2 regions of the Variovorax sp. OAS795 genome follow, and region 1 is predicted to be linked to the other one. Evidence: riboswitches for the same ligand, from Rfam matches in the RefSeq annotation. Region 1 holds a riboswitch; the other holds the start of a gene.
The links. A riboswitch is a leader RNA that binds a small molecule or an ion and turns the genes downstream of it on or off. The one in region 1 is predicted to bind glycine.
Positions count from the first base shown of each region.

Region 2: linked by a shared signal. The riboswitch ahead of ABID97_RS05655 (D-amino acid dehydrogenase) and the one ahead of gcvT (glycine cleavage system aminomethyltransferase GcvT) in region 1 are both predicted to bind glycine.

Region 1 is NZ_JBEPOH010000001.1:4,055,040-4,059,448, forward strand. Features, by position in the region: gene ABID97_RS19630 (TRAP transporter small permease) at 1-63, shown strand, start outside; gene ABID97_RS19635 (TRAP transporter large permease) at 60-1,337, shown strand; gene ABID97_RS19640 (hypothetical protein) at 1,479-2,015, shown strand; glycine riboswitch at 2,065-2,155, shown strand; glycine riboswitch at 2,168-2,282, shown strand; partial or broken gene gcvT (glycine cleavage system aminomethyltransferase GcvT) at 2,410-3,505, shown strand; gene gcvH (glycine cleavage system protein GcvH) at 3,551-3,922, shown strand; gene gcvP (aminomethyl-transferring glycine dehydrogenase) at 3,984-4,409, shown strand, end outside.
Region 2 is NZ_JBEPOH010000001.1:1,187,885-1,192,293, reverse strand. Features, by position in the region: gene rfbD (dTDP-4-dehydrorhamnose reductase) at 1-757, opposite strand, end outside; gene rfbB (dTDP-glucose 4,6-dehydratase) at 754-1,836, opposite strand; glycine riboswitch at 1,949-2,041, shown strand; glycine riboswitch at 2,074-2,179, shown strand; gene ABID97_RS05655 (D-amino acid dehydrogenase) at 2,269-3,585, shown strand; gene ABID97_RS05650 (RtcB family protein) at 3,589-4,409, opposite strand, start outside.

The sequences.
Region 1 (4,409 bases):
CTGTTCGGCATCGTTGGTAATTTTCTCGATCCCAAGCGGCTTGAGCTGGAGACCGCGCAATGACCCCAGTCATGGTTGCAACGATGGTGCTGTGTTTCGCACTGTCGGTTTCGGTGGCCGTGTCCATCGGGCTCGCGTCGATCCTGGGCATCCAGGTCGCCAACGTCAACATGCTCATTTCCGTGAAGGAGATGTTCAATTCGATCAACAAGTTTCCGCTGGCGGCCATCCCGTTCTTCATCCTGGCCGGCAACCTGATGGAAACCGGCGGCATCTCGCGCCGGCTGGTCGAGTTTGCCAAGAGCATCGTGGGCGGCGTGCAGGGCGGCCTGCCGATGACCTGCGTGCTCACCTGCATGATCTTCGCGGCGGTGTCGGGTTCGTCGGTGGCCACCACCTTCGCCATCGGCGCCATCCTGATCCCCGCGCTCATCAAGCACGGCTACCCCACCGCCTACGCGGCGGCGCTGCAGGCCACGAGCGCCGAGCTGGGCGTGATCATCCCGCCTTCGATCCCGATGATCCTTTACGGCGTGAGCGCCGAGGTGTCGATCGGCGAGCTCTTCATTGCGGGTTTCGGCCCCGGCATTCTCATCAGCCTGGCGCTGATGCTGTTCGTCTGGGTCTACTGCAAGTGGCGGGGATGGGGCAAGAACGACGGCGAGGGCCGCATGCCTTTCGGCAAGGCGGCGTGGCAGGCGGGCTGGGCGCTGCTGATGCCCGTCATCATCCTGGGGGGCATCTACGGCGGCATCTTCACCCCCACCGAGGCTTCGGCCGTGGCGGTGTTCTATGCGCTGGTGGTGGGCGTGGTGATCTACCGCGAGATCAAGCCCAAGGACCTGTACCTCATCCTGCGCAAGTCGGTGCTGTCGTCGGCGGTGATCATGTTCATCATCGCCAACGCGGGCCTGTTCGCGTTCCTGATCACGCGCGCGGGCGTGCCCGACGCCATCGGCCACTGGCTGCAGGAGGTGCTGAAGTCGCCCGCGATGTTCCTCCTGGGTGTGAACGCGGCGCTGTTCATCATCGGCATGTTCATCGAGACCAGCGCAGCCATCATCGTGCTCGCGCCCATCCTCGCGCCGGTGGCGGTGCACTTCGGCATCGACCCGGTGCACTTCGGGCTCATCATGGTGGTGAACCTCGCGCTGGGCATGATCACCCCGCCCTTCGGCGTGAACCTGTTCGCGGCCTGCACGGTGGCGCGCATCTCGCTCGACCGGATCGTGACGTACCTGGTGCCCTTCGTGCTGGTGATCCTCGCCTGCCTGATGGTGATCACCTACGTGCCCTGGATCTCGCTGGCGCTGCGCGACCTGGTCTACGCCAAGTAGCCGCGGACGCCAACGACAAGACGGGCAGCCTCATCGGCTGCCCGTTTTCGTTGGGGGACGTGTAGTGCAAAGGTTTCACGAAGATGTCACCGGCTGCAACGATGCTCCGGTCCTCGATCTTCTGAAAAAAGCTGTTGCGCCATGTTTCCCACCAAGACCGACAAGGCCCGCGACGAACTCCAGGGCGGGCAGCGCACGCTCAGCCAGCGCGAGCGTGCATTGCTGCTGATGGCGGACGGCCGACGCTCGCTGCGCGACTTCAGCCCGCTGTTCGCGAGCCCCGGCGAAGCCGAGCAGGCCTTGCAGGGGTTGCTGAACCGCGGCTACCTGCACTGTCCGGCGGCGGACGTGCCATCCGCCCCCGCAGCGCCCGTCGACCGCATCGCGGAGCCGCCGCCGGCTGCCGCATCGGCGGATCATTTCGACGGAAAGCGTTCCCTGGCCACCACGCGCATGTTCCTGTTCGATATCTGCGAACGCATGTTCGTCCGGCGCGACCCCCGGTTTGCGCAACAGATGCGCGACGCACTGCGTGAAGCCCGCGACCGCGAGGCCATGCTGACGATTGCTGCGCTGATGCTCTCGGAGGTCGAGAAAAGCGCCGGCGCCGAACGGGCCGAATCGCTGCGCGCGCGTATCGCCAGGTTGCTCCCGCACGCCTCCGAGACCGTGCACTGAGCCGGCAGCCGCATCGGCGGGCGGACCGTGGCGCCGCGATCCACTACACTTGCCAGGGTCAGGAGAGAGCTTCGCCATGCGAGGCCGCCGAAGGCGCAGGGGTTTCCCGAACGCTCAGGCAAAAGGACTGACAAGGCGCTGGCGGATGCCGGCGTTTCCTTGCTGGAGAGAGGCCCCTGCCCGCACCGATGCGCGCGGCGGCCCACCGAAGGAGCAAACCCCGATCGTGGGGCGAATCTCTCAGGTAAAGCGGACAGCAGGGGTGGCCCATGGCTTTGCGCCATGGAATTCGACTGCCCCTTTGGAGTGCCCCGTGGCCGCTTCCGCTTCATCATCCGACGCACCATTGCTCAAGACGCCGCTGCACGACCTGCACGTGGAACTGGGCGCCCGCATGGTGCCTTTTGCCGGCTATTCCATGCCCGTGCAGTACCCCGCCGGGCTCATGGCCGAGCACAAGCACACGCGCGACGCGGCCGGGCTGTTCGACATCTCGCACATGGGCCAGCTGCGCCTGGTCGGGCCCGACGCCGCGGCCGCCTTCGAGACCCTGATGCCGGTCGACGTGATCGACCTTGCACCCGGCAAGCAGCGCTACGGCCTGCTGCTGAACGACGAGGGCGGCATCCTCGACGACCTGATGTTCTTCAACGAAGGACACGGCTCGCTCTTCGTGATCGTCAACGGTGCCTGCAAGGTGGCCGACCTGGCGCACATCCAGCAGAAGATCGGCGCGCGCTGCGACGTGCAGCCCATGCCCGATCACGCGCTGCTTGCGCTGCAGGGGCCGCAGGCCGCCGCCACGCTGGCGCGGCTGTCGCCCGGCATCGAGCGCTTCGTGTTCATGACCGGCGGGGCGGTGCAGATCGGCGGCATCGCGGCCTTTGCCACCCGCAGCGGCTACACCGGCGAAGACGGCTTCGAGATCTCGGTGGCTGGCAAGGACGCCCGACGCCCTCGCCCGCCTGCTGCTGGCCCAGCCGGAGGTCAAGCCCATTGGCCTGGGCGCACGCAATTCGCTGCGCCTGGAAGCCGGGCTCTGCCTCTACGGCAACGACATCGACACCACCACCACGCCGGTCGAGGCTTCGCTCAACTGGGCGATCCAGAAAGTGCGCCGCGCCGGCGGCGCGCGCGAAGGCGGCTTTCCGGGCGCAGCCAAGGTGCTGGCCCAGCTCGGCGCCGCCACCGCCGGCGCCGCGGGCCGCACCGACCACGACACGCTGAAGCGCAAGCGCGTCGGCCTGGTGGCGCTGGAACGCATTCCGGTGCGCGACGGCACCGTGCTGCAATCGTTCGAAGGCCAGGACATCGGCATCGTCACCAGCGGCCTGCTCGGTCCCACGGCCGACCGTCCGATCGCCATGGGCTATGTGGCAACGGCATTTTCGGAACCCGGCACCCGCGTGCAGGCCATCGTGCGCGGCAAGCCGGTTCCGATGGAAGTCTCGACCCTGCCTTTCGTGCCCACGCGCTACTACCGCGGCTAGGCCCTCCGGCCTCAGATCCATTTTTTCCACGAGGAGTTTTTCACCATGAGCATCAAGTACACCAAGGACCATGAATGGGTCTCGGCCGAAGGCGGCGCGGCCACTGTCGGCATCACCGTGCACGCGCAGGACGCGCTGGGCGACGTGGTGTTCGTCGACCTGCCGGAAGTCGGCAAGACCTTCGCCCAGGGCGAAGTGGCCGGTGTCGTCGAATCGGTCAAGGCCGCGGCCGATGTGTTCATGCCCGTCTCGGGCGAGATCACCGAAGTGAACGAAGCCCTGCGCGCCGACCCTTCGCTCGCCAACACCGACCCGCTGGCCACCGGCTGGTTCTTCAAGGTCAAGCTCAGCGAGCCCGCGCAGCTGGACGCATTGCTCGACGCCGCCAGCTACGACAAGTTCGCGGCCGAGTCTTGATGCGCTGCTGAAAACGGACTTCCGCTCCGCCACCGTCCCCTGTTCGCCCTTCACCTTCGCCATGTCCAGCCACGCCCTCCCCTCCCTGCAAGAACTCGAGAACGCCGAAGAATTCCTCGCCCGCCACATCGGCATCGATGCGGCGGACGAGGCACGCATGCTGCCGGTGATCGGCTCGGAAACGCGCGCGGAACTCATCGACGGCATCGTGCCCGCGGCCATCCGCCGGGCCCGGCGGATGCGATTGCCGGCGCCCGTCAGCGAGGCCGACGCGCTGGCTGAGCTGAAGGCCATCGCGGCGAAGAACAAGGTGTTCAAGAGCTTCATCGGGCAGGGCTACTACGGCACGCACACGCCCGGCGTCATCTTGCGCAACGTGCTCGAGAACCCCGCCTGGTACACGGCCTACACGCCCTACCAGGCCGAGATTTCGCAGGGCCGCATGGAAGCGCTGCTCAATTTCCAGACCATGGTGTGCGACCTCACG
Region 2 (4,409 bases), 2.9 Mb from region 1:
TGGGCACGGCGTCGACCTCCGCAGGGCCGGCCTTGAGTTCGACACCGGCCAGGCGGGCCTGCTCGAGCACGAACCGCGCGTAGCCGCACCAGGTGGTCTCGCCGCCGGCCACCGCGTGGTAGAGCCCGGCCTTGGCGGGGTCTTGCAGCGTGGCGCGGATGGCGTGGGCCGTGACGTCGGCCAGCAGTTCGGCGCCGGTCGGCGCGCCGAACTGGTCGTCGATGACGGTCAGCCGATCGCGCTCGCGGGCGATGCGCAGCATGGTCTTCGCAAAGTTGCCGCCGCGGGCGGCATACACCCAGCTGGTGCGGAAGATCAGGTGCCTAGGGCAGTTTGCGGCCACCAGTTGCTCGCCTTCGAGCTTGGTTCGGCCGTACACGCTGAGCGGGCCGGTGGCGTCGTCTTCTTGCCAGGGCTTGCTGCCGCTGCCGTCGAAGACGTAGTCGGTGGAGTAGTGCACCATCAGCGCGCCGATCTGCCGGGCGGCCTCGGCGACGACACCTGGCGACGTGGCGTTGAGCTTGCGCGCGAACTCGGGCTCGCTTTCGGCCTTGTCGACGGCGGTATGCGCTGCGGCATTGACGATGACGTCGGGGCGGACCTTGCGCACCGTCTCGGCCAATTGCTCGGGGCGGCTGAAGTCGGCGTGCAGGTCGGTGCTGTCGAAATCGAGCGCCACCAGTTCACCCAGCGGCGCGAGGCTGCGCTGTAGCTCCCAGCCCACCTGTCCGCCCTTGCCCAGCAGCAGCAATTTCATGCCGCGGCCTTGCCCGCGGGTGCGGCGTCGTATTGCTTCTCGACCCATTCGCGGTAGGCGCCGCTTTGCACGTTGCGCACCCAGTCGCCGTTGGCAAGGTACCACTCGACCGTCTTGCGGATGCCGCTGTCGAAGGTTTCGGCGGGCTTCCAGCCGAGTTCGCGTTCGAGCTTGCGCGCATCGATGGCGTAGCGGCGGTCGTGGCCCGGGCGGTCGGTGACGTAGCTGATCTGCGCCTTGTAGGGCTTGCCATCGGCCCTGGGGCGCAGTTCGTCGAGCAAGGCGCACACGGTGTTGACGATCTCGATGTTGGGCTTCTCGTTCCAGCCGCCGACGTTGTACGTCTCCCCGAGCTTGCCGGCTTCGAGCACGCGGCGGATGGCGCTGCAATGGTCTTTCACGTAAAGCCAGTCGCGCACCTGCATGCCGTCGCCGTACACAGGCAGCGGCTTGCCGGCCAGCGCGTTGACGATCATCAGCGGGATGAGTTTTTCGGGGAAGTGGAACGGCCCGTAGTTGTTGGAGCAGTTGGTCGTGACCACCGGCAGGCCATAGGTGTGGTGCCAGGCGCGCACGAGGTGGTCGCTGGCGGCCTTGCTGGCCGAGTAGGGACTGTTGGGCTCGTACTTGTTCTCTTCGGTAAAGGCCGGGTCGGTCTTGGAGAGCGAACCGTAGACCTCGTCGGTCGACACGTGGAGGAAGCGGAACGCGGCCTTCTGGTCGGCGGGCAGCGCGCTCCAGTGGCCGCGCACGGACTCGAGCAGCCGGAAGGTGCCGAGCACGTTGGTCTGGACGAAATCTTCGGGACCGTGGATCGAGCGGTCGACGTGCGATTCCGCGGCAAAGTTCACGATGGCGCGTGGCTTGTGCTCAGCCAGCAGGCGGTCGATCAGTGCGCTGTCGCCGATGTCGCCCTGCACGAAGATATGTCGCGCATCGCCTTTGAGCGAGGCGAGCGTTTCCAGGTTGCCGGCGTAGGTGAGTTTGTCGAGATTCACGACTGGCTCGTCGCTTTGCGCAAGCCAGTCAAGTACGAAATTGGCGCCGATGAAGCCGGCGCCGCCGGTTACCAGGATCATGAGTCCCCCGAAGTTGTCGAACAATCGCCGCGAGGCGAATCAACCGGCGATTATCCCATCGGTCTGAACGGTCAAGTTCGAGAGTGAACACCTTGGCGCTTGGGCCTACAATGCACGTACTGCAGGAGAGCGGGTGGCACTTTTGTGCTACTCCACCGAAGGCGCAAACTCCCATAAACGCTCAGGTCGGCCCAGCGAAATTCCACAATTTCGGCAAAGGCCTGTACTGCATCAACTGATACGCCGTCTGGAGAGCCATCACCTTGCGTGATGCACCGAAGGAGCAAACCCGCTGCGGGCGCAGCGGGTGAATCTCTCAGGTACCAAGGACAGGGGGAGCGGCAACTTGGACGGCGTCGTCCGGTTGCTTGCTATTGAATCAGTAGCACTCCGACTCCGCCGTTCAAGCGCCAATCCTAAAAGGTACTTGAAATGCGTGTGATCGTTCTTGGCGCCGGCCTGCTCGGCGTGACTTCGGCCTACTACCTGCAGCAACTCGGCCATGAAGTGACCGTGGTCGACCGGCAAGCCACGCCGGCGGCCGAAACCAGCTTCGCCAACGGCGGGCAGATCTCGGTGAGCCATGCCGAGCCCTGGGCCAACCCCAGCGCGCCGCTCAAGGTGCTGCAATGGCTCGGCCGGGAAGACGCGCCGCTGCTCTTTCGCATTCGCGCCGACATGCGCCAGTGGCTCTGGGGCCTGCAATTCTTACGCGAATGCACGCCGGCGCGCACCCGGCACAACATCGAGCAGATCGTTCGCTTGGGCACCTACAGCCGCGACGTGCTGCAGCAACTGCGCCGCGACACCGGGCTGGACTACGACCAGCGCACCCAGGGCATCCTGCACTTCTATACGACGCAAAAAGAGTTCGACGGTGCCCTGGCGCCTGCCGAGCAGATGCGCGCGCTGGGCTGCGAACGCCAGGTCATCTCGGCCGACGAGGCAGTGAAGATCGAGCCCGCCCTCGCCCACATCCGCCCGAAGCTGGCCGGGGCGACATACACCGCGGAGGACGAATCCGGCGACGCGAACCGCTTTGCGCGCGAACTCGCCCAGCGTGCTGCCGAGGCCGGCGTGAAATTCCTGATGAGCCACACCATCACAGCGCTGCGAGAGGCCGGCGGCACCATCGATCACGTGGAGGCCACCGACAGCGAAGGCCGCTTCCAGCGCATCCGCGGCGACGCCTTCGTGATGGCGATGGGTTCGCTCAGCCCTCTGCTTGCAGCCCCGCTGGGCATCCGCCTGCCGATCTACCCGGCCAAGGGCTACTCCGTGACGCTGCCGGTGAAAGATGCCTCCAAGGCCCACCAGGTCTCGCTCACCGACGACGAGTTCAAGCTCGTGTTCTCGCGCTACACCTCGGCCGGCGGCGAAGCAGGCGACCGCCTGCGCATTGCAGGCACCGCGGAGTTCAACGGCTACGACCGGGACCTGAACCGCGTACGCTGCGAGGCCATCGTGCGGCGCGTCGAAGAACTCTTCCCGGGTGCCGGCGACACCACGCAGGCCCAGTTCTGGACCGGCCTTCGCCCCGCGACGCCAAGCAACGTGCCCCTCATCGGCAAGACGAAGCTGCCGAACTTGTACCTGAACACCGGCCACGGCACGCTGGGCTGGACGCATGCCTGTGGTTCGGGCAAGTCGATCGCGCGCATCGTGAGCGGGCTCGCGCCCGAGGTGGATTTCGCGTTCACGGGCATGCCCGCGCGCGTGCCGCAGCTCGCGCAACCCGCGTTGGGTTGACGCTCACGCCTTGAACGTGACCCATGGCTTGAGCCGCACGGCGCACCGGATCAGGCCCGCGCTTTCCTGCGCGTCGATCACGGCGCCGATGGGCTTGTAGGCTTGCGGCGCCTCCTCGATCCTGCGCTCCTCGCGCAGGGTCACGCATTGCCAGTCGGCGCTCTCCTGCAGGTTCATGGTGCCGCGCAGTGCACGCACCTCCTGGCGCCGCATCCGGCGGCCCGCGCCATGGCTGCATGACCACAGCCAGTCTTCATGGCCCAGCCCTGTCGCGAGAAACGAGTGATCGCCCATCGAGCCGGGAATCAACGCCAGGTCTCCGTCGTGCGCCGGCGTTGCGCCCTTGCGGTGGATGTTCATCCCGTGCTCGGGCAGCACCACGTTATGCGGCACGTCGACTACCAGTTTCGATGCGGTCGCCCCGAGCAGTTCCGCGAAGTCCTTGCGCACCAGTTCGGCCAGCACGACACGGTTGGCCCACGCATAGCGCGCAGCCACGCCCATCGCCTCCAGGTACTCCTGCGCCAGCGGGCCGGAAAGTCCGTACAGGCCGCTGCGCGGATGGCGCAGTCCTTGCGGCCACTCCGCCTTCGCGCGGTCCATCCAGCGGCCGCCGACGTGAAAGCCGATGTCCCGCGAGCCGCTGTGAATCATCACGACCACCTCGTCGGTCTTCAGGCCGGCGCGGTAGGCCGCATGCCGGTCCATCACCTGATCGACGACCTGCAGTTCCACGAAGTGGTTGCCGCCGCCCGGCGTGCCGAGGCAGGGATCCCGAAAAACTTCGTGGCGCGTGCCGACGTAGGCTTCCGGCGCATGCCGCG